One region of the Kocuria sp. ChxB genome, then DNA from elsewhere that is predicted to be linked to it. Evidence: predicted binding sites of a transcription regulator. Region 1 holds the regulator's gene; the other holds the start of a gene.
The links. Region 1 encodes HspR, which represses chaperone genes until heat shock. Its sites were predicted from a motif close to AAGTTGAGTCNNNNNGACTCAACTT; they were not measured.
Positions count from the first base shown of each region.

Region 2: a site for HspR is predicted at 4,273-4,297, ahead of P8S73_RS07975 (Hsp20/alpha crystallin family protein). Genes of this name have one in related genera too.

Region 1 is NZ_CP121123.1:1,244,874-1,259,803, reverse strand. It holds gene P8S73_RS05525 (ABC transporter ATP-binding protein) at 1-1,470, shown strand, start outside; gene P8S73_RS05520 (energy-coupling factor transporter transmembrane protein EcfT) at 1,467-2,270, shown strand; gene P8S73_RS05515 (aminotransferase class IV) at 2,370-3,269, opposite strand; gene P8S73_RS05510 (uridine kinase) at 3,266-3,919, opposite strand; gene P8S73_RS05505 (low molecular weight protein-tyrosine-phosphatase) at 3,889-4,332, opposite strand; gene P8S73_RS05500 (TetR/AcrR family transcriptional regulator C-terminal domain-containing protein) at 4,421-5,134, opposite strand; gene P8S73_RS05495 (MFS transporter) at 5,397-6,851, shown strand; gene P8S73_RS05490 (BCCT family transporter) at 6,944-8,932, opposite strand; gene dnaK (molecular chaperone DnaK) at 9,265-11,133, shown strand; gene P8S73_RS05480 (nucleotide exchange factor GrpE) at 11,130-11,756, shown strand; gene P8S73_RS05475 (DnaJ C-terminal domain-containing protein) at 11,841-12,863, shown strand; gene P8S73_RS05470 (heat shock protein transcriptional repressor HspR) at 12,865-13,371, shown strand; gene trmB (tRNA (guanosine(46)-N7)-methyltransferase TrmB) at 13,534-14,364, opposite strand; gene P8S73_RS05460 (multidrug effflux MFS transporter) at 14,465-14,930, shown strand, end outside.
Region 2 is NZ_CP121123.1:1,795,187-1,810,116, forward strand. It holds gene P8S73_RS07955 (MMPL family transporter) at 1-1,002, shown strand, start outside; gene P8S73_RS07960 (hypothetical protein) at 1,070-1,240, opposite strand; gene P8S73_RS07965 (CDP-alcohol phosphatidyltransferase family protein) at 1,887-2,549, shown strand; gene P8S73_RS07970 (phosphatidate cytidylyltransferase) at 2,556-3,551, shown strand; gene P8S73_RS07975 (Hsp20/alpha crystallin family protein) at 3,643-4,116, opposite strand; gene P8S73_RS07980 (ChaB family protein) at 4,395-4,814, shown strand; gene P8S73_RS07985 (GNAT family N-acetyltransferase) at 4,819-5,298, opposite strand; gene P8S73_RS07990 (1-phosphofructokinase family hexose kinase) at 5,360-6,322, shown strand; gene surE (5'/3'-nucleotidase SurE) at 6,386-7,270, shown strand; gene P8S73_RS08000 (MFS transporter) at 7,482-9,149, shown strand; gene P8S73_RS08005 (hypothetical protein) at 9,503-9,730, shown strand; gene P8S73_RS08010 (NUDIX domain-containing protein) at 9,727-10,212, opposite strand; gene P8S73_RS08015 (nitronate monooxygenase family protein) at 10,236-11,249, shown strand; gene P8S73_RS08020 (TetR/AcrR family transcriptional regulator) at 11,348-11,890, shown strand; gene P8S73_RS08025 (multidrug efflux SMR transporter) at 11,887-12,315, shown strand; gene P8S73_RS08030 (DMT family transporter) at 12,312-12,641, shown strand; gene P8S73_RS08035 (Dyp-type peroxidase) at 12,718-13,773, shown strand; gene P8S73_RS08040 (family 1 encapsulin nanocompartment shell protein) at 13,820-14,620, shown strand; gene P8S73_RS08045 (FAD-binding monooxygenase) at 14,750-14,930, opposite strand, start outside.

The DNA.
Region 1 (14,930 bases):
GTGTTGCTGCTGGGGCCGTCCGGCGCCGGGAAGTCCACGCTGCTGCAGGCCCTCGCGGGGGTGGAACAGGATCCGGACGGGCAGTCCCGCTCCGGCGGGCTGAGCGTGGACGGCGTGGACCCACGGGAGGCGCGCGGGGCCGTGGGCTTCATGCACCAGGACCCCGAGACCCAGGTGATCCTTTCCCGCGTGGGGGACGACGTCGCGTTCGGGCTGGAGAACATCTCGGTGCCCCTCGAGCAGATCTGGCCCCGCGTGGACGAGGCGCTCGCGCGGGTGGGGCTGACGCTGCCCCTCGCGCACTCCACCACGGCCCTGTCCGGCGGGCAGAAGCAGCGTCTCGCGCTCGCGGGCGTCATGGCCATGCGGCCTCGGCTGCTGCTGCTGGACGAGCCCACCGCGAGCGTGGACCAGGAGGGCGCGGAGCAGCTGTGCCGGGCCGTCTCCGAGGCGGTGTCGCGGGACGGCATCACGCTCGTGGTCGTGGAGCACCGGGTGGCCCTGTGGGAACCCGTGGTGGACCGGGTCATCGTGCTGGACGAGCACGGCCGGGTGGCCTTCGACGGTCCCACGCGCGAGACCCTCCACGACGCCCGCCACCTGCTCCAGGAGCAGGGCACGTGGGTGCCCGGCTGGGTTCCGACCACGCGCGCACCCGCCCCGGCGGACACCCGCGGCCCGGACGCCGGGGAGGTGCTGCTGAGCGCCCGGGACCTCGCCGTCTCCCGCGTGCAGCCGACGCGGCGCGAGATCGCCCGCAGGCGGCGTCGTGCCCGGAAGGCCTGGCGGCACGGCACGGACGCGGCTGTGGACCCCCTGGACGGCTGGGACGCGCCCGTGGCCGCCGAGGGCATCAGCCTGGACGTCCGCGCGGGCCGTGCGCTCGCCGTGACCGGCGTGAACGGGGCGGGCAAGTCCACCCTGGCGCTGACGCTGGCGGGTCTGCTCGTGCCCGTGCGCGGCACGGTGCGGGCCTCCGCGGCGCTCGCGGACGGCGCGCCGCAGGACCCCTCGCTGTGGGACGGCGGGGAGCTGATCCCGCGCGTGGGCACGGTCTTCCAGCACCCCGAGCACCAGTTCCTGCGTCCCACCGTGCGCGCCGAGCTCGAGTTCGGACCGCGTCAGCTGCTGCACCGCGCCGGAGCCTCGAAGGACGAGCTGCCGGAGCACGACGCCGCCCGGGTGGAGGACCTGCTGCGTCGCCTGCGCCTCGAGGACCTCGCGGACGCCAACCCCTTCACGCTCTCAGGTGGTCAGAAGCGCCGGCTGTCGGTGGCCACCGTGCTCGCGGCGGCCCCGCGCGTGCTGATCCTGGACGAACCCACGTTCGGCCAGGACGCCCAGACCTGGAGGGAGCTCGTGGACCTGCTCGTGGCGGAGATGGACCGGGGCACGGGGGTGGTCGCCGTGACCCACGACCGCGACCTCGTGGCGGCGCTGGAGGCGCAGGACGTGAGGCTCGGCTCATGAGCACGCCCGTGGCGCCGTCCATGTTCGGTCCCCGCACGGGGCTGCTGTCCCGCGCCAACCCGGTGGTCAAGCTGCTGGGGGCGCTGCTGATCACGCTCGTGATCGTGGTGAGCGCGGACCCCGTGACCAACGCCGTGGCCCTCGCGGGGCAGCTCGTGCTCCTCGCGGGGGTGGGGCTCGGCCCGTGGCGGCTGCTGCGGCTGCTGTGGCCCCTGGTGGTGGCGGCGCTGATCAGCGGCTGGGGCACCGCGATGCTCTCGCCCGCGGGCGGCACGGTCCTCGTGGAGGTCGGCTGGCTCACGATCACCACCGGGTCCCTGGCCGCGGGCGGCGCGATCGCCCTGCGCGGACTCGCGATCGCCCTGCCCGGGATCACCGTGCTGCTGACCACCGACCCCACGGATCTCGCGGACGGGCTCGCCCAGACCCTCAGACTGCCGGCGCGGTTCGTGCTCGCGGCGCTCGCGGCCATGCGGCTGGTCGAGGTCATGGTCACCGAGTGGAGCGTGCTCGCATCCGCCCGCCGGGCACGCGGCGCGGGGGGCCGGAGCGGCCCGGTGGGGGCCGCGCAGGAGTTTGGCGGTCAGGCGTTCGCCCTGCTCGTCCAGTCCCTGCGCCGGGCCACGCGGCTGGCCATGACCATGGAGGCGCGTGGCTTCGGCGCCGGGCCGCGCACGTGGGCGCGGAGTCTGCACTGCAGCCGCGTGGACGTTCTCGTGGGCACCGCCGTGGTGCTCGCCGCGGTGGGTGCCCTGGTGGTCTCCCTGGCGCTGGGCACGCACCGCTTCATCTGGCAGTGAGGCCGCCGCCGACGCCGCCCGGCGTGACGGCTCTCTGCGCGCCGGAGGTGGCCAGTGGGGGGAAGTGCGCACTTGCGCCGGGCGCTGGCCCGGGCCGGGTCAGCCCACCAGGAAGCCGGTGAGCGTGCGCGTGAGCTCCGGGTCCGTGGGCACCGGGTGCCCGTCCACGGCGGTCACGGGGACGGCCAGGCGGACCGAGGACGTCAACCACACGGCATCCGCTCGCAGCAGGTCCCGTGGGTACAGGGGGCGGTGCTCCGCCGCCCAGCCGTGGGCGCGGGCGGTCTCGAAGATCCGCGCCTGGGAGGTCCCGGGAAGGATCCCGCGGGACGGTTCGGGCGTGACGAGGGTGGGCTGGGCGCCCGGCGCGGTGCGCGCGCAGATCACCGAGGACGTGGCCCCCTCCAGGATGCGGTGGTCGGAGGATGTCATGAACACGGCGTCCTGCGCCCCGTGCTCCCGCGCGTGGCGCACCGCGGCCATGTTCACCGCGTAGGACAGCGTCTTCACCCCGGGCAGCAGCCACGGCAGGTCGGTGTCCTCGGCGGGATCGTGACCGCGTTCCAGCAGCAGGACGCGCAACCCGTCCCGGCGTGCCGCGAACGTGGCGGCGGGAACCGGGGAGGCGGTGAGCCATGCCCAGGGTTCTCCGCCCGGGACGCCCCGAGAGATGCTGAGCTTCACCGCGTGCTCCGCCCCGAGGCCCAGGAGCTCGTCCCGGGAACCGGGCCCGGCGGCGTCGAGCGCCATGCGCAGAGCGGTGCGGCACGTGGCGGCGGAGGGAGCGGGCAGTGCGGCGCTGCGCGCCGAGGAGCACAGCCGATCGTGGTGGGCGGCGAACTTGTAGGCGTCCCCGTCCAGGACGTGCATGGTCTCGAACACGCCGTCCCCGCGGGTCAGTGCCTGGTCCTCGAGGACCACGTGCGGACGCTCAGGGTCCACGAGCCGCGGTTCACCCGCGGGTGAGATGACCACGGCCGCGCCGCCGCGTGGGGTCATGAGGGGTCCCGGTCCTCCGGGGCGGGCTCCCCCGAGGACGGGCCGGGGTGGATGATGTCCGCGCACTCCCACACGGGATCCTCCGCGAGGTACTCCTCCTCCTGGGCGGCCCACTGGTCCCAGTGGCCCTCGTAGGCTGCGCCGTCACGCTCCAGGGCGCGCCGTCGCCGCTGGGAGGTGGGCAGCTCCACCCACACGGACGTGTCCAGGAGCACCCGGGCCTCGCGGTGGCACGCGCCCACGCCCTCCAGCAGGACGATCTCGGCGGTGCGGGTGAGCCGCGGGGTGCCCGGCTCACTCGTCAGCCAGTCCCACGCCGTCCAGTGCGCGTCCTGGCCGTGGCGCAGGGGCTCGAGGATCTCCGTGCGGTACGCGGCCATGCCCTCCAGCAGGCCGTCCCACCCGGGATAGAGGTCCTCCAGGCGGAAGACCACGACGTCGTGCGAGCGGCGCAGCACGGCGGCGAGCTGGTCCGTGAGCGTGGTCTTGCCAGCCCCGGAACGCCCGTCGATGCCCACCAGGCAGGGCCTGCGCGTGGCCGCCGGGAGCAGCCGCGCCAGGTTGACCCCGTCCGGGAAGTTCTCGATCTCCTCCGGCTGGAACACCTCGTCGGGGGCGATCACGAGGCGGACACCCGTTCGCCCAGCCACGAGACCACCCCGGGCACGGCCGCGCTGATCTGCTCCCACGCGGTGTTGAAGTCCTCGGACCCGCCGTACCAGGGGTCGGCAATGTCCAGGTCCGTGTGCTCGGGATCCACGGCCGGGTCGAAGCTGCGCATCAGGCGCACGGTGTCCGGGTGGCCCTCGGGCAGCCGCTGACGCAGCCTGCGGGCGTGCTCGGCGGTCATGGCGAGCAGCAGATCCGCCTCCGCGAGCTCGCGGTCCGTGACGCGGTGCGCGCTGTGCTCCCGCAGCTCCAGCCCGTTGTCCGCGAGGACGGCGCCGGCGCGGGGGTCCACGGGGTTGCCGTGCTCCTCGTCGCTCACGCCGGCAGAGCCCACGGTGACGGCGTCACCGAGCCCGGCGCGCTCGATCTCACGGCGAAGCAGGGCCTCGGCCATGGGGGGAGCGGCAGATGTTGCCGGTGCACACCGTGACGATTTCGATCATGGCCACCACTGTACGAAAAATCCGTCGGCGGCGAGTGCGTCACCGTGCCGGGCGTCCCGCCCACGTCTGGCGCTCGATGCCCGAGAGCAGCAGGTCGAGACCCGCCGCGTACTCGGCGCGGTCGTCGTGGCGGCGGAACTCGCCCAGCACCGAGTGCACGAACGGGAAGTCCTGCGCGCTCGCGTGGTCCCAGCGTTCGAGCTGCTCGCGGAACATCTGCTCGGCGTCCTGCTCGTGGCGCTGGGCCTGGCGCTGGGAGATCTCCGCGCCCATCCCGGAGGCGTAGTTGCTCACGGCCATGGAGGCGTGGAACTGCTGCGAGGTGCTCAGCTCCATGCGCTGCAGGATCTGCCCGGTGCACTCCCACGTGCGCAGGGCGTTCTCCTCGTCCGGGCCCGCGTGCACCAGCTGCTCCGCGAGCCAGAGGTGCTCCAGCATCTGGGCGAACAGGCACAGGGAGAGCCGGCGCAGGTCTACGAGGGCTTCCCGGGTGCGGGCGCTCGTGCGGGGGTCCGGTTCCGGGGCCCGCAGCTGCGCGAACTGCTCGGGCGCGCTCTGCCCCGCCGCCCGCAGCGTCTCGAACTGCGCGAGCGCGCGGCCCAGCACCTCGTCCGCGACCATGGCCATGAGCTCGTCCTTGCCCGAGGCGTACCAGTAGAGGCTCGCCACGCCGCTTCTGAGCTCGGCGGCCAGCCCCCGCAGGGTCAGTCGCGCCGCGCCGTCCCGGTCCAGCATGGCGATCGCGGTGTCCACGATCGACTCCACGGACAGGCTCGCACGACGCCGCCCGCCCGCCCTGGTACTCGCGCCGCGAGTCCGCGGAGCGGGGCTGCCATCCTGCGGCTCCCGCGGCGGCACTCGTGCGTGCGGGTCGGGGGAGGGCTCTGCTGCGGGTCCGCGGGCGGCTGTCATGGGGATCACGGTACGCAGGGTGTTGCGTGGAATCAAACACCGTTCTATTCTCGAACACAATTCGATTATCGAACGTTGTTCGACCTTTCCGGAAGGACCTGTCATGACCCAACTCGTCGTCGGCGGCGCACGGCACCGCGCCGCCACCGCACCCCAGAGCCTGCGTGCCGCGTGGCCCGCACTGCTGGGCCTGTGCCTCACCCAGCTCGTGGAGATGGTGGACAACTCCATCCTCAACGTGGCCGTGCCCGTGATCGGGCGGGACCTCAACGCCAGCCCCACGGACCTGCAGTGGATCGTGGGTGCCTACTCCCTCACCTTCGGCGGGCTGCTCATGGTCGGGGGCACTCTGGGGGACCGTCTCGGGAGGCGCCGCACCATCTCGTGGGGTCTCGCGCTCTTCGGACTCGCGGGACTCGCCGTGCTGCTCGTCCAGACCCCCGCGCAGCTCATCGCGGTGCGCGCCGTCTCCGGAGCCTTCGCGGCGCTGATCGCGCCCATCACCATGTCCCTGCTGTTCCGGCTCTTCGACCGGGACGACCTCCGGGTCCGCGCCATCGGCCTGGTCATGACCGTCTCCCTCATCGGCTTCGCCCTGGGGCCCACCCTGGCGGGACTCGCGCTCGAGCACATGCCGTGGCAGATGCTGCTGGTGCTCAACGCCCCCGTGGCGCTCTTCGCGTGGATCGGCGTGCGCGCGGGGCTCTCCCCGGACCGGGATGAGGACCGTCGCGGCGGCGGCACGGACGTTCCCGGGGCCGTGCTCTCGGTGGCGGCGCTGGGGCTGCTGCTCTACACCTTCACCGCGGGAGTGGAGTACGGGTGGCTGGACCTCCGCACCCTGGGCATCCTGGCGGGAGGGCTGCTCGCGCTCGCCGGGTTCGTGTGGCGGGAGCGCACCGCGGTGGACCCGATGCTGGACCTGTCCCTGCTGAGCATCCCCACGGTGCGGGGGTCCGCGATCCTGCAGACCTCAGTGATGACCGCGATGGCCGGCGTGATGTTCGTGTCCACCCAGCTCTACCAGTTCGCCTGGGGGTGGAGCCCCCTGCAGGCCGGGCTCGCCAACCTGCCGTTCGTGGTGGGCATGCTGGGGGCGGGGCCCTTCGTGGACCGCGCGGTGGCGGCCTGGGGGCACCGGCGGACCTCCACCGGTGCGGTCCTGCTGCTGCTCGCGAGCCTCGGGGTGTGGGTCTACGCCGTGGGCCACGGGTTCGTGTGGTGCGCGCTGGGGATGCTCATGATGACGGCCGCCATGCGGACCATCATGACCACGGGGGCCGTGGCACTCATGGGGGCGTTGCCCGAGAGCCACACCTCCATGGGATCGGCCATGAACGACACCGCCCAGGAGGTGGGCAATGCCGTGGGGCTCGCGCTGGTGGGCACCGTGATGGCATCCGTGGTGGGCACCGCCCTGCCCACTGGCGCGTGGGACCCCGCTACCGTCCTCGCGTTCGTGCACTCGCAGCAGATCTCGTTCGCGCTGCTCGCGGTGCTGGTGGTGGCCGCCGTGGGTCTGCGCACGCCGGACTCCCGGCAGACGGGGGAGCACTGACGGGTGCCGCCGCCCATGAGCAACGGGGTGCACGTCCGTGGACGTGCACCCCGTTGGTCGGTGCTTCTCAGGAGGGCGTCACCGCCCCCGCACTACTTCTGGTTGGCGTTGTGGGGGGTGGTCTGTTCCCACGGCGCCTCGTCCTGGGGCGTCTGATCCACGATGTCGTCCACCGCGGAGGAGACCCAGCGGGACTTGTACTGGAAGTCCGTCTCGTCCCCGTTCTCGTCCGTCTGGCGGTACCACTCGGTGATGGCCGGATCGTGCGAGTCGAAGGAGTCGCCGGCGGCACGGTGGCCCTCGGCGTGCTCCACCTGCAGCGCGAAGTTGTCGCCGTGCTCGGCCAGGCCCGTGGACACGGCCTTCTCCACCGCGGACAGCGCGAAGCGCGTACGCAGGGTGGCGGGATCGTTGCGCAGGTCGCGGTAGAGCGCCACCATCATGAACGCCAGGATGAACGCGAACGGCAGCGCGGAGACGATCACCAGGTTCTGCATCCCGGCCAGGGCGTCGTCGCCGCCCACCAGCAGCATCACGATGGCGATGCCGGAGAGGCACACGCCCCAGAAGACCACGATCCACTTGCTGGGCTCGGGGCGCCCGCGCTGGGTCATGGTGCCCATGACCACGGAGGCGGAGTCCGCGCTGGTGATGAAGAAGATGCCGATCACGACCATGGCGAGCACGGACGTGACCCCGGTCAGCGGCAGCTGGTCGAAGAGGCCGAACAGCATGGACTCCGCGCCGTCCTCCACGGAGAGGTCCGCGCCGTTCTTGGCGAAGTACATGGCCGATCCGCCGAAGACGATGAACCACAGCACGCACACGGAAGCCGGGACCACGAGCACCACGGTCACGAACTGGCGGATGGAGCGCCCGCGGGAGATCTTGGCGATGAACATGCCCACGAACGGGGACCAGGAGAGCCACCAGGCCCAGTAGTACACGGTCCAGGTGTTGGAGAACTCGGCGCTCTCAGGTCCCCACGCCGCGGACTGGCCGGTCATGAAGAGGAATTCGGAGATGTAGGTCGAGAACGTGGAGGGGATCAGCGTCAGCAGGTAGACGGTGGGTCCCACGAAGAACACGAACAGCGCCAGGACGAACGCGAGCGTCAGGTTGATGTTGGAGAGGTAGCGGATGCCGCGGGAGACGCCCGAGACCGCCGAGATGATGAAGCCCACGGACAGCAGTGCGATGAGCAGGATCAGGACGTTGTTGCCCAGCTCGCCGATGCCGCCCACGATCGAGATGCCGGAGCCGATCTGCATGGCGCCCATGCCCAGGGAGGCCGCGGTGCCGAACAGGGTGGCGAAGATGGCGAAGACGTCGATGAGCTTGCCCAGGGGCCCGTCCACGCGCTTGTGACCCAGCAGCGCGGTGAACACGCGGGAGATCAGGGGTGCGCGGCCGCGGCGGTAGGCGCCGTAGGCCACGGAGACGCCGACCACGGCGTAGATGGCCCACGGGTTCAGTGCCCAGTGGAAGGCGGACTGCACGAGGGCGTACACCGCCATGGACTCCTCCCCGGCTTCGGCCACGTGGGAGAAGCCGGGAATTCCGCTCTCGAAGTAGGTCATGGGCTCGAAGGCCCCGTAGAACATGAGCCCGATGCCCATCCCGGCGGCGAAGAGCATGGCGAGCCAGGAGAAGAAGGAGTACTCGGGCTCCTCGTCGTCACGGCCGAGCTTGATGCGCCCGGTGCGGGTGAAGCCGATGAAGAGCATGAAGAACACGGCTGCGGTGGAGAGCAGGATGAAGAACCACCCCGTGTTCTCCGTGACCCAGGCCAGCGCGGTGGAGGAGACGGCGGAGAGGCTCTCGGTCCCCAGCACACCCCAGGCGATGAAGCCCACGATCAGCAGGGCGGTGATGATGAACACCGCCTTGTCCGTGGAGAACCGCACCTTGCGGTCCTCCACACCCACGCCCGGAACCAGTGCCGGGTGGATGCCGTGGGGGTACGTCAGCTCGTCGAAGATCTGCCGCGGCCTGCTGCGGGTCGTGGATCCGGCGGAGGAGCCGTGGTGGGCGGGGGGTTGCTGCGGTTCCGATTCCGGGGAATGCGGTGGCGTGCTCAAGACAGTTCTCCTGACTGCGGCGGGGGAGTGTGCGATCTCGTGAAGGTGTGTGGTCTCCCGTGGACGTGGTGGGCGCGCGCCCGGAAGCGGGCAGTATTTCGCCCTGGGCGTACAAACCCACGATTGTAACGTCGAATCGGTAGTCGCCCTAACTCATCCGCAGAATTCCGGGGACCGCCGACTCCGCAGTCTTGAGTGAAGCGGACTCAACTTAGGTTGACACCGCCGACTCAATGAGTAAACTTGAGTCTCGAAAGCTCAAGGATTGACGGTCCGGATCAGGAGCCCTACGGGGAGCCCCGGACCGCCCCGCTCCAACGAAAGGACAGAGAATGTCTCGTGCAGTAGGAATCGACCTCGGCACCACCAACTCCGTGGTTGCAGTGCTGGAGGGCGGCGAGCCCGTCGTCATCGCCAACGCCGAGGGTGCGCGCACCACCCCGTCCGTCGTCGCGTTCTCCAAGGACGGCGAGACCCTCGTGGGTGACGTGGCCAAGCGCCAGGCCGTGACCAACGTGGATCGCACCGTGGCCTCCGTGAAGCGCCACATGGGCACCGACTGGACCACCGAGATCGACGGCAAGAAGTACACCCCGCAGGAGATCTCCGCCCGCACGCTCATGAAGCTCAAGGCGGACGCGGAGTCCTACCTGGGTGACAAGGTCACGGACGCCGTGATCACCGTCCCCGCGTACTTCAACGACGCCGAGCGCCAGGCGACCAAGGAGGCCGGCGAGGTCGCGGGCATGAACGTGCTGCGCATCGTCAACGAGCCCACCGCCGCGGCCCTGGCCTACGGCCTGGAGAAGGGCAAGGAGGACGAGCTCATCCTGGTCTTCGACCTCGGTGGCGGCACCTTCGACGTCTCCCTGCTGGAGGTCGGCAAGGACGAGGACGACTTCTCCACCATCCAGGTCCGCGCCACCGCCGGCGACAACCGCCTCGGCGGCGACGACTGGGACCAGCGGATCGTGGACTGGCTGCTGGAGCAGGTGAAGTCCAAGACCGGTGCGGACCTGTCCAAGGACAAGATCGCCCTGCAGCGCCTGAAGGAGTCCGCGGAGCAGGCCAAGAAGGAGCTCTCCTCGGCCACCTCCACCACCATCTCCCTGCAGTACCTGTCCGTGACCCCCGAGGGTCCGGTGCACCTGGACGAGAAGCTCTCCCGCGCCAAGTTCGAGGACCTCACCAAGGACCTGCTGGCCCGCACGGAGAAGCCGTTCAAGGACGTCATCACCGAGGCCGGGATCAACGTCTCCGACATCGACCACGTGGTGCTCGTGGGTGGTTCCACCCGCATGCCCGCCGTGGCCGAGAAGGTCACGGAGATGGCCGGCAAGGCTCCCAACAAGGGCGTGAACCCGGACGAGGTCGTGGCCATCGGCGCCGCCATCCAGGCCGGTGTGCTCAAGGGCGACCGCAAGGACGTGCTGCTGATCGACGTGACCCCGCTGTCGCTGGGCATCGAGACCAAGGGCGGCGTGATGACCAAGCTCATCGAGCGCAACACGGCCATCCCCACCAAGCGTTCCGAGACCTTCACCACGGCGGAGGACAACCAGCCGTCCGTGTCCATCCAGGTCTTCCAGGGTGAGCGCGAGTTCACCCGGGACAACAAGAACCTGGGCACGTTCGAGCTGACCGGCATCGCGCCGGCCCCGCGCGGCATGCCGCAGATCGAGGTCACCTTCGACATCGACGCCAACGGCATCGTGCACGTGTCCGCCAAGGACAAGGGCACCGGCAAGGAGCAGTCGATGACCATCACGGGCGGCACCTCGCTGTCCAAGGAGGACATCGACCGCATGGTCAAGGACGCCGAGGCGAACGCGGACGCCGACAAGCAGCGCCGCGAGGCCGCGGACCGCCGCAACAACGCGGAGCAGACCGCGTACTCGGTGGAGAAGCTGATCAAGGACGACGAGGGCGCCATCCCCGAGGACGTCAAGACCGAGGTCCAGGCGGACGTGGACGCCGTCAAGGCCGCGCTCGAGGGCGATGACGACGACGCCGTGAAGACCGCGTTCGAGAAGCTGCAGACCTCGCAGACCAAGATCGGCGAGGCCCTGTACGCCCAGTCCCAGGCCGAGGGTGCCGCGGGCGCCGAGGCTGGCGCCGCCGGTGCCGAGGGCGCCCAGGCATCGGACGACGACATCGTCGACGCCGAGGTCGTGGACGACGACAACGACGGGAAGAAGTGAGCATGAGCGATTCCGAGAACACCGAGGGCCACGGCCAGTCCGTGCCGGAGGATCCGGAGCAGCCCGCTCAGCACCAGCAGGACGCATCCCAGAACGGGGGGCTCACCGTGGACGACATCCTCGACACCCCCCAGTCCCAGGACGCGGAGTCCGCGGACGCGGCGTCGTCGACCGGCGACGCCGCCCCGGAGGGCGACTCCGAGGCCCAGCGGCTCGCGGACGAGCGGCTCGAGGACCTGCGGCGCCTGCAGGCGGAGTTCGTGAACTACAAGAACCGCACGGTGCGGGAGAAGGACCAGCTGCGGGACTTCGTCTCGGGCGAGCTGGTCTCCGCGCTGCTGCCGGTGCTGGACGACATCGACGCCGCCCGCAAGGCGGGCGACCTCGAGGACGGCCCGTTCGCGGCGATCGCCACCAAGCTCGAGGACGCCCTGGGCAAGAAGGGTCTCACCCGCATCGGTGAGGTGGGGGAGAGCTTCGACCCCAACGTCCACGAAGCCGTGATGCAGCAGCCCACCGACGAGGTGGAGCCAGACCACGTGTCCATGGTGCTGCGTTCGGGCTTCAAGGTGGGCAACCGGGTGGTCCGGGCGGCCCAGGTGGCCGTGGCGGCGCAGCCGTAGAGCACACCAACACCTCGGGGCGGGTCCACATGACGGGACCCGCCCCGAGTCCTACTGAGGAAGATTTCACAGGAAGGAGGCGTCATGGCCAGTCAGGACTGGATCGACAAGGATTTCTACAGCGTCCTGGGCGTCTCCAAGGACGCATCCCCGGAAGACGTCAAGAAGGCGTACCGCAAACTGGCCCGCAAGTACCACCCGGACCAGAACCCGGGGGACGCGGCCGCGGAGAAGAAGTTCAAGGACATCACCGAGGCGAACTCCGTGCTCTCCGACCCGGAGGAGCGTGAGCAGTACGACGCCATCCGGGCCATGGGCTCGGGTGCACGCTTCACGGCCGGTGGGCCCGCGGGCGGCACCGGGGGTGCAGGTTTCGAGGACATCTTCGGGGACCTGTTCAACGGCGGTGGCGGCGGCCGCAGGCGCTACACCACGTCCAGCGGCGGCGGGTTCGAGGACCTGTTCGCGCAGTTCGGCGGTGCCCAGGGTGGGGACACCCGTTTCAGCACCGGTGGTGGCTTCGGCGGCCAGGGTGGTTTCGGCGGCTACCAGGCCCCGCCCACCAAGGGCGAGGACATCCACACGACCACCACCATCCCGCTGCGCTCCGCGTACCACGGCACCACCGTGAAGCTGCGCCGGGGCAACGGGCAGACCACCACGGTGCGCGTGCCCAAGGGCGTGAAGGACGGCCAGCGGCTCAAGATCGCGGGCAAGGGCCACACCGGCCCGGGCGGCAACGGGGACCTGTTCGTGACCGTCAAGGTCAAGGAGCACCCGTTCTTCACCCGGGAAGGCCAGGACGTCCACGTCACGGTCCCGGTGACCGTGAGCGAGGCCGGTCTGGGTGCCACCGTTCAGGTGCCCACCCTGGACGAGGGCCACGTGAACCTCAAGGTCCCGGCGGGCACGTCCTCCGGGCACCGCATGCGCGTGAAGGGCAAGGGATTCACGTCCGGGTCCACCACGGGCAACATGATCGTCACCGTCCAGGTCCAGCTCCCCGCGGATCTCGACGACGCCGCGCAGGAGGCCCTGCGCGAGTTCGCCCGGGCCACGGAGGGCTTCGATCCCCGTGCGTCCCTGAGCGAGGAGGCGGCGGTCTGAGATGCCCATCGACTTCACCCAGCCCGTCTTCGTGATCTCGGTGGCGGCCGAGCTCGCGGACATGCACCCGCAGACGCTGCGACAGTACGACCGCATGGGGCTCGTGACACCGTCCCGCGCCTCCGGCAGGGCACGGCGCTACTCCCAGATGGACGTGCAGAAGCTGCGCCAGATCCAGGAGCTCTCCCAGGAGGGGGTGTCCCTGGAGGGGATCAAGCGCATCATGCAGCTGGAGAACCAGGTGCAGGCGCTGCAGTCCCGGGTCACCGAGCTGAGCGAGGAGCTCGACCGGGAGCGCGAGGCACGGCGCGAGCGGGACATGATCTTCACCGCGGGCTCCGAGGGGGACGTGGTGCGGATCGCCCGCGGCACCCGCCGGGCGCCCCGCAAGGTCTCGCAGGCGCTCATGCTCTACCGCCCGGCCCGGCCGGAGCACGGTGGCCGCGAGACCGCCGCCACTGATGCCCCGTCCGCACGCGGGACGAAGCGCAGCCGCAGCGCGTCCTGAGTGGAGCGAGGTGCCACGGCACGACGGAACCCCGCACCACGAGCTGGTGCGGGGTTCCTGCGCATCTGCCCACTCCGTGGCATCCCGGGCGGAGGGTCACGGGGTCACATCCGTGGTCTCAGCGGCCGAACCGCCCGGGTCGGCATTCTTCTCGCCGCCGGGTCAGCGACGCCGGTAGGTCAGGTCCCGGGGGACGCGCCCGGCCTCGGTGGCCTTGCGCTCGAAGCTCGTGAGGATCCGGCCGTCCCAGCGCGGTGCCCACCCGGTGTCGGGGTGCTCGTCGTCCGCGGCCGGGCCGGGGTGGACGTTCTCGAACTCGGCCTCTGCGGCGTCCAGGACCTCGCGCATGACCACGGCGTACTCCTGCCAGTCCGTGGCCAGCCGCCACAGTCCGCCCGGTTCGAGCACGCGCGCGGCGAGCTCCGCGAAACCGGGGGAGACCAGGCGGCGCTTGTGGTGGCGGGTCTTGTGCCACGGGTCCGGGAAGAACACCCACAGCTCGCGGACCGATGCCGGTTCGAGCATGTGCTCCAGGACCTCGGGGGCATTGGCCTGCGCCACACGCACGTTGGTCACCCCCGCCTGGGCGGCCTTCATGAGCAGGTCCGCCACGCCGGGCTTGTAGACCTCCACGGCCAGGTGGTCCAGCTCCGGGTGCGCGGCGGCGTGCGCGACGATCGCCTCACCCAGCCCCGAGCCGATCTCCACCACGAGCGGTGCCGTCCGTCCGAAGACCGCCTCGTGGTCGAGCCGGTAGGAGGGATCCACGGAGGTGTCGGTCATGACGCGGGGAATGTCCAGGACCCACTCACCGGCGTGCTCGTCCCACGACTTCTGGCGCTTGGGGGAGAGCCGGTCGCCGCGGCGCACGAAGGAGTACGGCTGGCGGTGGAAGGCCGCGGGCGTGGCGGTGCCCTCGGGAGCGTCGGCGGGGGAGGCCGGCAGGGCGGCGTCGTTCTGGGGAGCCTGGGGTGTCTGGTCGCTGGATTCCATCGAGGAACATCCTAGGCGGGCCGTCACGGGAGGTCACGGCGTGGCGGGCGGACCCTACGATGGAGGGCCACCCGCCACCCGCGCCGCGCAGGAGAACCGCATGCCCCAGGACCACGAGCCGCACGCCTCCGCGCCCGGCAGGCCCGGGGCCGTCCGCAGCCGGCTGGGGCTGCCGCCGCGCTGGGACCGGATCGCGCTCGTGGGCTCGCTGGGTGTGCTCTCGGCGGTGAGCCCCATGGCCACGGACATGTACCTCGCGTCCATGCCGGAGATGGCGCAGTGGTTCGGCACGCCCGTGAGCCTGGTCCAGCTGAGTCTGACCGCCTACATGGTGGGCATGGCGGGCGGGCAGTTCCTGCTCGGCCCGCTCTCGGACGTGGTGGGGCGCCACCGGCTGATGGTGGCCGGCAACCTGGTGTTCCTGCTGTCGTCGGTGGGGATCATCCTGGCGCCGGGAATCGGGGTGGTGCTCGCGCTGCGGCTGCTGCAGGGGATCTCCGGGGCGGCCGGTGTGGTGATCGCCCGCGCGGTGGTCTCGGACATCGCCCGCGGACACCGGGCCGCAC
Region 2 (14,930 bases), 550 kb from region 1:
GAGCAGCACCGCGCGCGGCGCCACGGGCGTCACGCAGCGGACGTCCCGGGCCACGAGGCCCCGGGCGCTGACGGCCCTGCGGCCCGGGAGGGGACCCCGGACGTGGTCCTCGTGCCCGCTGATCCCGCGCTGCGCGCGACCAACCAGGGTCTGCGGGTGCTTCCCGACGTGTGGGAGTCCGAGCAGAAGCTGCTGGCCTCGCTGGCGAGCTCCCGTGAGGAGGCCGCCCCGCACAAGTCCATGCACAAGCGGGCGACGTTCGAGAAGGTCATGGTGGCCGGGCGCCCGGTGGTCATCGCACGTCCCAGGCCCGCCCTGGAGCGTGCGGCTGCGCCGGTGGTCATCCACTGGCACGGTGGGGCGTACGTGCACCCCATGACGGGGACGCACTGGCGGTGGATCGACGCCCTCATGCAGCGCACCGGGGCCACCGTGGTGGTGCCGGGCTACGGGCTCGCTCCGGATCACACGGTGGACGAGGCCCTGGCGCTCGCCGACGGCGTGTGGTCCCTGGCGCGGTCCCTGTCCCCGCGGGTCTTCCTCGCCGGTGACTCCGCCGGCGGTGGTCTGGCGGTCGCTCAGGCCATGCGGCTGCGCGAGGCCGGTGCCGAGCAGCCCGCAGGGCTCATCCTGGTGTCCCCGTGGGTCGATGCCACAGTGAGCAATCCGGAGATCGAGGAGTACCGCTCCGTGGACCACATGCTGGACACCGAGGGCCCGCGCGCGGCCGGCCGCTGGTGGGCCGGAACCCGCGAGGTGACGGACCCCATGGTGAGCCCCGCGTTCGGTGAGGTGCACGGCCTGCCGCGCACGTTCGTGCTGCAGGGTGACCGGGACATGCTGTTCCCGGACACCATGGAGTTCGTCACGGACCTGGTCCGCGCGGGCGTGGACACCACCACCGTGGTGTGCGAGGGCGGCCCCCACGTGTACGCCCTGATGGTGTGGTCCAAGCGGGCCACCGAGGACCTCGACCGGGTGGTGCGCTGGATGGGCCGCTGAGCGTCCCTCGCACCGGCTCAACGGGCCCCGGGTGCCGACCGTCCTGGTCGTTGCCCGGGGCCCGTTCTCATTCCCGGCCCACCGTGCGGAAGTACCACGCGTAGAACGCGGTCCACCCGGTGCCGAAGATCGCCCACCGCACCCGTTCCGGAGCGTCCGGCCAGAGCCGTCCGTGCAGGGCGGAGACCCCGCCGACCGCGGCCGTGACCACCACGAAGCGCGGGGCCCGTGCGGGCACGGACCACGCGAGGAACCGGTGCAGCGGATCACCGCGCAGCCCGGCGGTGCGGGCGTAGAGCTTGTAGGGGGTGCCCCGCAGAGGCCCAGGAGCACGGCCGTGAACCCGCGGGCGGCCATGTCCCGTTCCACCCGCGCGACCATCGCGGAGGAGACCGCGGGGATCCGGGCGAGCATCCGCGCCGAGTCGTCACCGGGAACACGGGCACCCCAGCGGTGCATCACGGCGCCGCCCACCAGGGCACCCGCGGTGGCCGACGCGGCGCACGCGAGTCCGCGGGGCAGGTTCCGGACCGCGACCGCGGAGAGCCACACGTCCGGGACCACGAAGAACGCGGTGGCCTCCGCGAAGCTCCAGGCACCGGCCACGGCGTGGTCACGCAGCGCGCTCACCGGGCTCCACCACCCCGGGGGGTGGGCACGGTGCGTCACGGTGGCTCCCAGTGCGGTGCGTTGCTCGTTCCCGCAGGTCAACCGCGCCTGGCCCGGAGGTGATGGCTGCGCGGGCTCGTCAGGGGTTCTGCTGTGCACGGTGGTCTCCCGGTGGACTCGAGGTGGCACGGTTGTGGACATCCAACCACCACGGGGCCGCGGGTGTGCCACAGTTGGCGCAGATCCACAGTCCCCACGGCCCCAGGAGACGCCGCATGGCCACCACCGACCCCCTGCGCAGGCCCATCCCGCAGCGTTCCGCCGGGTGGGCCACCGCCATCGCCGGCGCCCTGCAGCGCGCGGGACTGCGCCCCAACCACATCTCGGTGGCCTCGGTGCTCGTCTCCCTGGTGGGCTGCGGGTGCCTGGTGGTCTCGGTCCACGCGGACGACGCCGCCCGCACCCTCGCGCTCGTCCTCGCCGCGCTCTGCATCCCCCTGCGTCTGCTGTGCAACATGTTCGACGGGATGCTCGCCGTGGAGGGCGGGCTGCGCACACCCACGGGGGAGCTCTACAACGAGGTGCCGGACCGGATCTCGGACCTGGCCCTGCTCGCGGGAGCCGGCTGGGCGGCGTCGTCCGTGGCGGGCGGTGCTGCCCTGGGGTGGCTGGCCGGGGGCCTCGCGGTGCTCACCGCCTACGTGCGGACCCTGGGTGTGAGCGTGGGGTGCGCGCAGCAGTTCGGCGGGGTGCTGCCCAAGCAGCGGCGCATGTGGCTGCTCCTGGCGGGGATCCTGCTGAGCGCCACCGAGCCGTGGTGGGGGTGGCCGCGCGGGAGCGTCCTGTGGGTCACGCTCGTGCTCGTGGCGCTGGGGTGCGCGCTGACCGTGGTCACCCGGCTGCGGGCCGTGGCGCGCGAACTGCGGGAGAGGGGGTAGGCCGCCGTGGAGTTCGGACTGCTGGGCGGACCCACGTGGTGGTTCCTCGCCGGGCTGCTGGGGTTCCTGGTGCTCGCCACCGTGGTGGCGGAGATGATGTACCGGCGCACGGCGTCGGAAGGGCTGCGGGCCACGCTGCTCAACGTGCGGCAGCGGATCTTCGCGTGGTGGATCATGGTGGCGGTGCTCGTGGGCAGCCTGGCACTGGGGGAGACCGCGGTGGTGCTGCTGTTCCTCGCCCTGTCCCTGCTGGCCCTGCGGGAGTTCGCCAACCTGCTGCCGCCCGGGGAACGGGACCGGAGGGTGCTGAGCTGGATCATGGTGGTTCTCGCCCCGCTGCACTTCTGGTTCGTGTGGGAGCACTGGTACGGGATGTTCGCCATCTTCATCCCGGTGTACGCGTTCCTGTTCCTGCCCGTGCTGCTCGCGCTGTCCGGGCGCACGGAGTCGTTCCTGCACCGGGCCGCCCTGAGCCAGTGGGGGCTCATGGTGTGCGTCTACGCCCTGAGCTACCTCCCGGCGGTGCTGCAGCTGCCCGTGGCCATCCACGAGGGCAGGGCCGCGGCGGACGGCTCCGCCGTGGGCTCCGGTGGCGTGGAGGCGGGCGCGCTGCTGCTGTTCCTCGCCGTGGTGGTGCAGGGCTCGGACGTCCTGCAGTACCTGTGGGGCAAGACCGTGGGCCGGCACCGGATCGCGCCCACCGTGAGCCCGAACAAGACGTGGGAGGGCTTCGTGGGCGGGGTGCTCTCCGCCACGGCTCTGGGGACGGCGCTGTGGTGGCTGACCCCGTTCACCCCGTGGCAGGCCGGGGTGCTGGCCCTGGTGTCCTGCCTGCTGGGTTTCGTGGGCGGGCTCGTGATGAGCAGCCTCAAACGGGACCGCGGCATCAAGGACTTCGGGGCGCTCATCCCAGGCCACGGCGGGATCCTGGACCGGATGGACTCCCTGATCTTCGCGGCACCGGTGTTCTTCCACCTGACCCGGTTCTTCTTCGCGGGGTGAGTCCCAGGCCGCCGGGCGTGACCGAGGGCCCGCGGGATCTCCCGCGGGCCCTCGTGGCTCACTCAGTGCGTGCCGACTGGCGCCGGGGCGGTCAGCTCTCGGAGTCCTCGCCGGACTCGACCTGCTGCTCCTGCTGGCGGTTCTCCAGCACCACGTTGTCCTGGTTCTGGCCCGTGGCCACCTGGATCTTGCGCGGCTGGGACTTGGGGGACACGGGGATGGTCACGGTCAGCACGCCGTTGTCGTATGCGGCGGTGATGTTCTCGGTGTCGATGCCCTGGCCCAGGTTCAGCTGCCGCACGAAGGAGTGGTTGCGGCGCTCGCGCACAATCCACTTGGTGTCCTTCTCCGCGGAAGGCAGGCGGCGCTGCGCGCGGATGGTCAGCAGCTGGCCGTCCACGTCCACGTCCACGCTGGTGGGGTCGATGCCCGGGAGGTCAGCGGCGAGGTAGTAGTTGGAGCCCCGGCGGAAGAGGTCCATGGGCATCTGCTCCAGGCCGTTGCGGGTGGAGAGGACCTGGTTGGCGAAGTTCTGGACCTCGGAGAACGGATCGAAGGTTGCCATGACTGCTGTTCCTTTCCTGTGCGACTCGTCCGTGGTGCGCCCCGGAGCCCCCGTGAAACCGGTGGACGAGGAGCCGTCACGTTCCTTGAGTACCCCTGACTCAACTGCTCATAAATTAGCACTCTTCCCGGCAAGGTGCCAAGGATTGGGGCATCAAAGTTGAGTGGATTCAGCTCAAGGCGCACGGGGGCCACGTCGGGCCCGAAAGGGTGGGGCGGGCGGCGTCGTCGTTCCTAGAATCGAAGCACCAGAGACGTTCCCAGCAGCAGGAGGACACCGTGCCCAAGGCGGGGAAGAACGGTCGCGCACGTCAGGACGAGATTCCGTCCACGCTGCGGCGCTCGGACGAGAAGGCGCAGGACACGTTCGCGCAGGCGTACGACTCTGCGGAGGACGAGTACCACGACGAGTCCCGCGCGGCCCGCACCGCGTGGGCCGCGGTGAAGCACACCCACGAGAAGGTGGGGGACCACTGGGAGCCCAAGGAGGAGAACGGCCCGTCGGACGCCAGCGCGGAGCAGGGCGGGCTCAACTCCGAGGACACCGCCGGGGGAGTGGATGCGAACGCCTCCAAAGAGCACCTCTACGGGATCGCCCAGGAACTGGACGTGCAGGGCCGCTCGGACATGACCAAGGACGAGCTGGTGGAGGCCATCGAGAAGGCGAACGACAAGAGGACGCGGGACGCGCGGGACTGAGGCCCTAGAGCACCCGCCCCAGGAACACCGAGGCGGTGGTGTCCCGGTGGAAGGGCTCCACGGGCTCGTAGCCGCGGTTGCGGAACATGGCGATGCCCTCGGTCATCTCCGGGTTCAGGGAGACCACGGCCGTGGTGGCGCCGAAGGAGCGCACCTTGTTCTCGAGGGCTCGGACCAGGGCGCGGGCGTGGCCCCTGCCGCGGTGCTCCGGGGTGACCCAGATCCGGCGCAGCTCCACGCGCTCGTCGTCGATCCGCCGGACCGCTCCGCAGGCGATCACGGCTCCTGTGACCAGGTCCGTCATGAGGAAGAAGTCCCCGTGGGGAGGCGTCACGTCCTCCGGGCCGGAGACCTCGGTGAGCTCGGGGTCGAACCCGCCGTCGATCCGGTGGTCCAGTTCGCTGAAGTACGCGCTCAGGGCCTGCAGGGTGTGCTCGCTCGCGGCCTGACCCTCCACGATGCGGACCGGTGCGGTGGAATTCATCCCACCATGGTGGCACCTCCATGTGCTGTTCACCAGGGATGGTGTGATGTAGCTTTCGTTCGTGACCGAGACCCGCTCCGGCGCCGCGCCGCGCCTGTCCATCCTGGTTCCCACGCCGCTGCTGATCACGGAGATCACGGAGCCGGCGGCGAACCGCAACCGCAGCCCCCACGAGTCGGACGTGCACATGCACCCCGGCGGGCAGGGCCTGTGGGTGGCCCGCATGGCCGGTTCCCTGGGCGCGGACGTCTCCGTGAACGGTCCCTTCGGTGGTGAGCTGGGCACCCTGATCCGCTCCATGCTGGACGGGCTCGGGATGCAGGTCAACGCCGTGCGCTACGGGTACGGCAACGGCGGCTACGTGTACGACCTGCGCGGTGAGGACCGGGAGACCGTGGCCCACATGCCCCCGCCCGAGCTCTCCCGCCACGAGCTGGACGACCTCTACGGCACCGCGTTCGTGGACGCCCTGGCCTCGGACGTCCTCACGGTCACGGGCGCGGAACCCGGGGACGTGCTGCCGGCGTCGTTCTTCGGGCGGCTCATCCGGGACACCCGGGACGCGGGGACCACCGTGGTCGCGGACCTGAGCGGCGCTCCTGCGCTGGCCGCCGTGGACGCCCACGTGGACGTGCTCAAGATCAGCCACGAGGAGGTCCGGGACCTGGACCTCGGCTCGGACGACACCCCCGAGTCCCTCGTGGACGCCGGCCGGGCGCTCGTGGAACGGGGTGCGGGCGCCGTCGTGGTCTCGCGCGCCAAGGACCCGGCGCTGCTCGTGGAGAAGGACACCGTGCGGGAGGTCTCGGCGCCGTCCATCACGCCGCTGGACCACCGCGGGGCGGGGGACTCCATGACCGCGGGCATCTCCGTGGGGCTGGCCCGTGGGCTGGACCTGGTGGATGCCGTGGCCCTGGGTGCCTCGGCGGGAGCGCTGAACGTGGCCCGCCGCGGGCTCGGCACCGGCAACCGCACGACCATCGAGAAGTTTGCCCGCCAGATCACGGTGCGCACCCTCTCCTGACGGGCCTGGTCACAGGGGACGCCACCCTGGTCCGGGCCCGGGCCGCGTGCCACCATGGATCCCATGCACATCCTGGTCACCAACGACGACGGCATCTCGTCCCCGGGACTGTCGGTGCTCGCGCAGGCCGCGCTGGACCGCGGGCACAGTGTCAAGGTGGCCGCCCCCGCCGAGGAGTACTCGGGCGCCAGCTCGTCCCTGTCCGGCGAGGAGATCGACGGGCGGATCGCCCTGGTCCCCGCGGAACCGCCCCGGATGCCCGAGGGCGTGGAGTGCGTGGGGGTGAAGGCCGCCCCCGCGCTGATCGCGTTCCTGGCCTCCTACGGGGCCTTCGGCCAGCGCCCGGACATGATTCTCTCCGGCGTGAACCTGGGCGCGAACACGGGCAAGGCCACTCTGCACTCGGGCACCGTGGGTGCGGTGCTCACGGGCGCGTCCCACGGGATTCCGGGGATCGCGGTGTCCATCACCTCCGGTGCCCCCCAGCACTGGGACACGGCCCTGCTGGTCACCCGCTACGCCCTGGAGCGCTGGGAGCAGCGCCCGTTCGACGAGTGGATTCTCAACGTCAACGTCCCGGACGTGTCCCCGGATCGGCTGCGCGGGCTCAAGCCCGCCCGGCTCGCGAGCTTCGGCGCGGTCCAGGCACAGATCGGGCGCGGGGACGAGAAGCACATCGCGGTGACCTACAGCGCGGAGACCGGTCCGGAGGAACCCGAGAGCGACCACTACCTCCTCACCCACGGCTGGGCCACCGCCACCCTGCTGCGCGCCCCCGTGGACGATCGCACCCAGGACACCCATGCCGTGCCGCGCCAGGAGCTGGGGATCGCGGGGCCCACGCCGTTCTGGGACGTCACCCTCCCGGGCCTCACGGACGACGACGCCGCCGCACCCGGTCCCGGCGACGTCACCGTGGACTCCGCCACGGTCATGCGCCGGACCTGACGTCCCGCCTCCCGTGAGCGGTAGGCACACGACGATCACGACGTCCGCCACCGGTCCCTGCACGTTCACACGGTGAGCGGATAGTCTTCCCGCGAGAACACTCGCCCGTCCCAGCCGGCCACCGGCCGGGGCCAGGGTGGGAACGGACCCCCTGCCCCGGTGGAGCACGGACGGTCGCGGACCGAGAACCAGCACGAAGCGGAGGCCCCCCATGGCGTCGACACCAGCGGCGGAAGCCCAACCCGGCGGCGTCGCCACCGTGGACGCCCCGAGCCGCAGGGACTGGGTGGCCCTCGGAGCGCTCGCTGCGGGGCTCGGAATGATCGTGCTGGACGGCACGATCGTGGGGGTCGCCCTGCCCGCGATCATCCAGGACCTGGGGCTGAACCTCACGGACGCGCAGTGGGTCAACAGCCTCTACGCGGTGCTGCTCGCGGCGCTGCTGCTGTCCACGGGCAAGCTCGCGGACCGCTGGGGACGCAAGACCATGTTCATGGTGGGGCTCGTGGTCTTCGCCGGGGGCAGTCTGCTGGCGGCCCTGTCCGGCACGGCGGGGGCGCTCATCGCGTCCCGCGCGGTGCAGGCGCTCGGGGCGGCGTTCATCATGCCGTCCACGCTGTCCACCGTGAACGCGCTGTTCCGCGGTAAGTACCGCGGCCCGGCCTTCGGGGTGTGGGGCGCGGTGATGTCCGGCGCCGCGGCGATCGGCCCGCTGGTGGGCGGCGCGCTGACCCACTGGGCGTCCTGGCACTGGATCTTCCTGGTGAACCTGCCGCTCGCCGCGGTCATCGCGGTGGTGGGGTGGACGAGCATCACCAACACCCGCAGCGACGTGCGCGAACGCGGTGCGGACGTGGACGGTGCCATGCTCAGCGCCATTGCGTTCGGCGCGCTGGTGTTCGCGATCATCGAGGGCCCGGCCATCGGCTGGCTCACCCCCACGGCGGACTTTTCGATCTTCGGGTGGGTGTGGCCCGCCACGGCGCCGGTGTCCATCGTGGCGATCGCGCTCGTGGTGGGGCTCGTGGCGCTCGCCCTGTTCGGGGTGTGGGAGCGCCACCGCGCGAAGGTGCGCCGCTCGGCACTGCTGGACCTCGGTCTCTTCCAGGTGCGCACGTTCTCGTGGGGCAACCTGGCCGCCGCCATGGTGGCCGTGGGCGAGTTCGCGATCATCTTCGTGCTCCCCCTGTACCTCACCAACGTGCTGGGCCTGAACATCATGCAGTCCGGGCTGGTGCTCGCGGCCATGGCCATCGGCGCGTTCATCTCGGGCGCGTCCGCCCGGCACCTCGCCGCGAAGTTCGGGGCGCCCGGGACCGTGCTGATCGGCCTGGGGCTCGAGGTGGTGGGTGTGGTGGTGCTCGCCCTGGTCATGGGCCCGGGCACCGCCGCGTGGCTCGTGGCGCTGCCGCTCGTGGTCTACGGCGTGGGCCTGGGGCTCGCGTCCGCGCAGCTGACCGGCACCGTGCTGCGGGACGTGCCCGTGGCGTCGTCGGGGCAGGCCTCCGCGACGCAGAGCACCGTCCGCCAGATCGGCTCGGCGCTGGGCACGGCGTTCGCGGGCGCGGCGCTGTCCGTGTCCATGAGCCTCACCCTGCCCGCCGCCCTGGACGCCACCGGGCTCGACGCCGCCCAGGCGGACCAGCTCGCGGAGGCCACCCACCAGTCCGCGGGCGGCATGATCCCGCAGCTGCAGGCGCAGGCGGAGCAGCACCCCCTCGGGCCGGAGACGCAGCACGTGATCGACGCCCTCTCCACCGGCTTCACGCACGCCACCCAGTGGGCTCTCGTGATCGCCACCGGGTTCATCCTGCTCGGCTTCCTGGGTGCGCTGCAGGTGCGCCGGGCGGCGCGGCGGGACGATACGCCCGCGGCCTGATCGACTCTCGCGCGCCGCTTCCGAAGCCGCTGGCGCCGTCCAGCCGACGACGCCGCACGGCCGGCCCCATCCGTCGTCTCACCCCGGTCGCACGGCGGGGGAGAGTGCCCGAAGGGTCATTGTCCGGGCCTGTGCTGTCTGAGACGGTGGAAGGCCGGGAGATTCCCGGTGGAACGACCCGAGCGGGTGAGGCGGAGATGTCCACGAGCGAACCGAACGCCTTCGAGGCACGCCATGGCGGACGGAGGTCTGCGAAAGGCGCACCAGTGGGCGACTCGGGCGAGTCCCAGCCCCGGCGGCAGGAGATCCTGAGGGCGGATCCGTACTATCCCCACACAGCGTGGCGGACGGTTATGACGTGGCTGCTCTACTTCTTCGTCTTCCTGGGGTTCGCGGCACTCCTCACCCTGATCGTTCCGGACCGCCAGTTCGGGTGGTATTACGTGGCATACACCGCCGTGTTTGCCACGGTCGGCACGGCCATTCAGATCGTGAACCGCAAGGCTCGCGTGCGGATGCTGGAGAACTCGGACCAGATCTCGCGTGCGCACGAGACCCAGGCCACCCCGGGGATCAGCTAGCTCTGCGTCCCCCGCACCGTCGGCAGCGCGTACCAGCGGGCCAGGGGCGCCAGATCCGGCACGTCCTCCACACCGTCCAGGGGCTGCCACCGCAGCTCCTCGATCTCCGCGGCCGGCACCGGGGTCTGCGTCAGCGCCACGGTGCTCATGAACACGTGGCTGTGCAGCCCGTGACCGGGTTCGTTGGCGGCGTCGCTGTGCCACTCGCCCACCGGCACGAGGTCCGCGGCGGACAGCTCGATCCCCAGTTCCTCGCGCACCTCGCGGATCCCGGTCTCCTCGGGGGTCTCGCCCGCCTCCGGTTTCCCGCCGGGGAACATGAACATGCTGGTCCCGCGCTTGCGCGCGGTCAGCACACAGCCGTCCGAGGCGCGGCGCAGGACCACGCCGGTGACCTTGATGACGGGGCGGGCGGCGTCGTCGTTCCCGGAGGGGGAGGAGGACGGAACGGGGGCCTGGCGGGGATCATGGGATGCGGACACGCCTGCCAGTGTAAGGAGACACCATGACCAACCCCCTGACCACCCTGCCCGTGCCCGTGGTGCAGGCGCCCATGGCGGGCGGGCCGTCCACGCCCGCGCTCGCGGTGGCCGTCGCGCGCGCCGGCGGGCTGGGCATGCTCGCCGCCGGGTACAAGAGCACTGAGGCGATGGCGGAGGAGGTCCGCGAGGTCGCGGCGCACACGGACCGCTTCGGCGTGAACCTGTTCGTCCCCGAGCGGGACCCGTCCGATCCCACCGCGCTGGCGAACTACGCCCGCGCCCTGGCCCCGGTGGCCGCTGAGCTGGGCGTGCCCGCCCCGGAGCCGGGCGCGTACGTGGACGACGAGTACCCCGCGAAACTCGACCACCTCACGGCCCACCCCGTCCCACTCGTCTCGTTCACGTTTGGCCTGCCCACCGCGGACGACGTCGCCCGGTTGCGGAACGCGGGCAGCGCCGTCGTGCTCAACGCGACGTCTGCGGAGGAGGTGGCGGCAGCGGCCCGGCTGCGCCCGGACGCAATCGTGGTGCAGGGCGTCGAGGCGGGAGGGCACCGCGCAACCCACGGGCAGGCAGGGCAGCCGGAGGAGATCACCACGGCCGCTCTCCTCGACGCCGCACGGGAGCTGACCGACCTTCCCCTCGTTGCCGCGGGCGGGATCGCGGGCCGGGACGACGCCGCCGCCCTCCTCGCGCGGGGTGCTGCGGCCGTGCAGGTGGGCACGCTGTTCCTCACTGCGGTGGAGGCCGGCACCAAGCCCGCTCACCGGGAGGTCCTGCTGGACGGCACCCACACGGAGACCCTGGTGACCCGCGCGTTCTCCGGGCGGGCGGCCCGAGCGCTGCGCAACGGCTTCACCGACCGGATGGCCGCGCACGAGGTGACCGGCTACCCCCAGGTGCACTACATGACCGCACCAATGCGGGCGGCGTCGTCCGCGGACCCCGAGGGGCTGAACCTGTGGGCGGGCACGGGCGCGGCGGCCTGCCGGGAGACCAGGGCGGCGGAGGTCGTGGAGCTGTTCCGGGGGCTGTGAACGGGTCTCAGCACACGCCGATCGACCGTCTGCGCCACCTGACCTGACTGAACGCCGCGCGAACTTTTACCTACCATACGTATGGTAGGCTCACCGCTGTGACAACCAAGACCGAGATCCTGGACAGCGCGCTGGAGGTGCTGCGCTCCGGGGGCGCCCTCACCATCGATGCCGTGGCCCGTGCCGTCGGCATCACCAAACCCGGGGTGGTGCACCACTTTCCCACCAAGGACAGGCTCTCCGTGGCCGTGGTGGACCACCTGCTCGACCACTGGGAGACGGAGTTGATGCATCGCGCGGGACCAGACCCGGACGCCGTCACACGCCTGCGCGCCTGCGTGGAGTTCGCGCTGCTGAACGAGCTGGACCCGGCGGACCTCGCCGTCCTCGCAGACTCACGGCTGCGTCCGGAGCTTGCCGCCCGGTGGAGCGAGCGCATGAGCGAGTGGTTCGGGGACTCCGACCGCCCGAACATCGTGGCAGCCCGCCTGGTGGCGGACGGTGCGTGGATCGACCGCTGCCTCGGGATGCTGGACCTGGACGAGGAGCACCGGCGCGCCGTCGTGGACGTGACCCTGCGCCTGGTGGACAGCGTGCCCGTGGCAGAAGGTTTCGAGAAGAAAGAGAGGGCGACCGCATGAAGAAGTGGCTCTTCCTGGTCCTCGCGATCTGCTGCGAGGTGATCGGCTCGCTGTCCATGAAGGCCGCCGTGGAGGCGCCCGGGTTCTACGCCCTGACCGCGGTCGGCTACGTGGGTGCGTTCGTCTGCCTGTTCGCCTCGCTGCGCAACGGCATGAGTCTGGGCGTGGGCTACGGCATCTGGGGTGCCTCCGGTGTGGCCGCGACCGCCGTGATGTCCATGATGATCTTCGGCGAGCCCATCACCCTGCTCATGGCCGTGGGACTCGTGGCCGTCATGCTGGGTGTGCTGCTCGTGGAGGTCGGCTCGCAGCTGGCCCAGCGGAACCAGATGGACCGGAGCGGGGCGGACCGGGGCGGGGCCGACGGCGCCCGGACGCCCGGGAGCACACGCTCGACCCCCACCGCAACGGAGGCCACCCGATGACCGCCCTCTCCTTCCTGCTCCTCGCACTCTCGATCCTCTGCGAGGTCACGGCCACGGTCTGCCTGCGCATGGCGACCGCGGGTGGCCGGACGTGGTGGGTCGGCGTGGTGCTGGGCTACCTCACGGCGTTCACGCTGCTGGCCTCCGTGATCGCCCAGGGCATGGCGCTCGGGGTGGCCTACGGCATCTGGGCCGCCGCCGGGGTGGCGCTGACGGCGGTGATCAGCCGGATCTTCTTCAAGGAGCCCCTCACGTGGGTCATGAGCCTGGGGCTGGTGCTGATCGTAGGCGGTGTGCTGCTCATCGAGACGGGCGCGGCCCACTGACGGGGTCGGGCCCGGGGGTTACTGTGGGAGCAGTCACCGGCCCGCAACGGTAGCCCGCTCACCCCACGGAGGCACCATGCCCACTCAGAAGATCGTGGCCCCACCGGCCAAAGCCGCCATGTTCCTGGTCCTCACCGTCAACGAGGGCGCGGAGGCCCAGGTGGCGGACGTCCTGACGGGCGTCTCGGACCTCACCAAGGCGGTCTCGTTCCGCGTGCCCACGAGCAACCTGCTGTGCGTCGTGGGCATCGGGCACGACGCCTGGGGTCGGCTCTTCGACGCCCCGCTGCCCAGGGACCTGCACCCGTTCAGGGAGTTCCACGGGGAGGTGCACTCCGCGCCGGCCACCCCGGGGGACATCCTCATCCACCTGCGTGCCGGCACGCAGGACGTGTGCTTCGAGCTCGCCAAGCAGCTGATGAGCAGGCTGCGCCCTTACACGCAGGTACAGGACGAGGTCCACGGCTTCAAGTTCTTCGAGGAGAGGGACCTGCTGGGCTTCGTGGACGGCACCGCCAACCCGGAGGACGAGGACGCCCAGTCGGCCGCCGTGGTGGGGGACCAGGACCCCTCCTACCGTGGCGGGAGCTACGTGCTTGTCCAGAAGTACCTGCACCAGATGGACGAGTGGGAGGCCCTGTCCACGGGTGAGCAGGAGCGGGTGATCGGGCGCTCGAAGCTCGAGGACATCGAGATGTCGGACGAGCAGAAGCCCGCGAACTCCCACGTGGCGCTCAACGACCTCGACGACGTGGACGGCCACGCCCGCGAGATCATGCGGGACAACATGCCGTTCGGCGAGGTGGGCTCGGCCGAGTTCGGCACCTACTTCATCGGCTACGCCGCGGACCCCGCGGTCACCGAGACCATGCTGGAGAACATGTTCATCGGCAACCCGCCGGGAACGTACGACCGCATCCTCGACTTCTCCACGGCGGTCACGGGCGGCCTGTTCTTCGCCCCGCCCAGGTCCTTCCTGGACGACCCCACCACGGTGCCCGCCCGGGACACCTCCTCCGGTGCCGACGCTCAGAACGACGACGCTCCGGACGACGACGCCGCGCCCGCCTCCCCCGTGCCCGCCGCCGCCGCGGACGGTTCTCTGGGCATCGGCAGCCTCAAGCGGCCCTGACGCCGGCCGAACACACCACACGACAACCTGATCCAAGGAGCTGACGATGAACAACCTGTACCGCGATCTCGCCCCCATTTCCTCCGCAGCCTGGTCCGACATGGAGGACGAGGCCCGCAGGACCTTCCGGGCCCGTGTGGCCGCGCGCCGCGTCGTCGACATGCCGGAGCCCGCCGGCGCGGAGTTCTCCGCGCTGGGCACGGGGCACGTGAGCCGCATCGAGGCGGACACCACCGGTGTGCAGGCGCTGCAGCGCCACGTGGTGCGCGTGGTGGAGCTGCGCGCCCCGTTCACGGTGAACCGCTCGGACGTGGACAGCGTGGAGCGCGGCGCCACGGACCCGGACTGGCAGCCCGTGAAGGACGCCGCCGTGGCCCTGGCCTCCGCCGAGGACCGCACGGTGTTCTACGGCTCGGACGCCGCCGGGATCCAGGGCATCGCGCCCGCGAGCGACAACGGCCGCGTGAGCATGCCGCAGGATGTCCGCGAGTTCCCGGACGCGGTGGCGAAGGCCAAGACGGAGCTGCGGCTGGCCGGTGTGGCCGGGCCGTACAACCTGCTGCTGCCCGCGGACCTCTACACGGAGGTCACGGAGACCACCGACCACGGCTACCCGATCTACGACCACATCTCCCGCATCCTGGGCGACGGCAGCATCATCTGGGCTCCCGCGCTCGACGACGCCCTGCTGCTCTCCGCGCGCGGCGGCGACTACGAGCTGCACCTGGGTCTGGACACCGCGATCGGATACTCCTCTCACACGGCTGAGACCGTGGACCTGTACCTGCGTGAGACCCTCACGTTCCGGGTCAACACCTCCGAGGCGAGCGTGGTCATCTCCCGCTGAGCCCGGTCCGCACCAAGAGTCCGCCAGACACGGCGAACTCACCGCGCACGAAGAACCCGCCGCGCACTCCCCCAAGGAGTGCGCGGCGGGTCGTTTCATGCCCGCGCGCGGCGGTGAGACCCCCGCGGGTCAGCCCCTGCGCAGGAACCCGGCGAAGAACTCGCCCAGCTCGGCGGTGGCGTCCAGCGGGAGGACGGCGGCCACGTAGTGGTCCGGGCGGACCACCACCACGGCGCCGTCGCGGCTGATCTTGCGCACGTCGAAGACGTCCTCGCCGGGGATCGCTGCGTGGACGCGCTCCCAGTAGTTC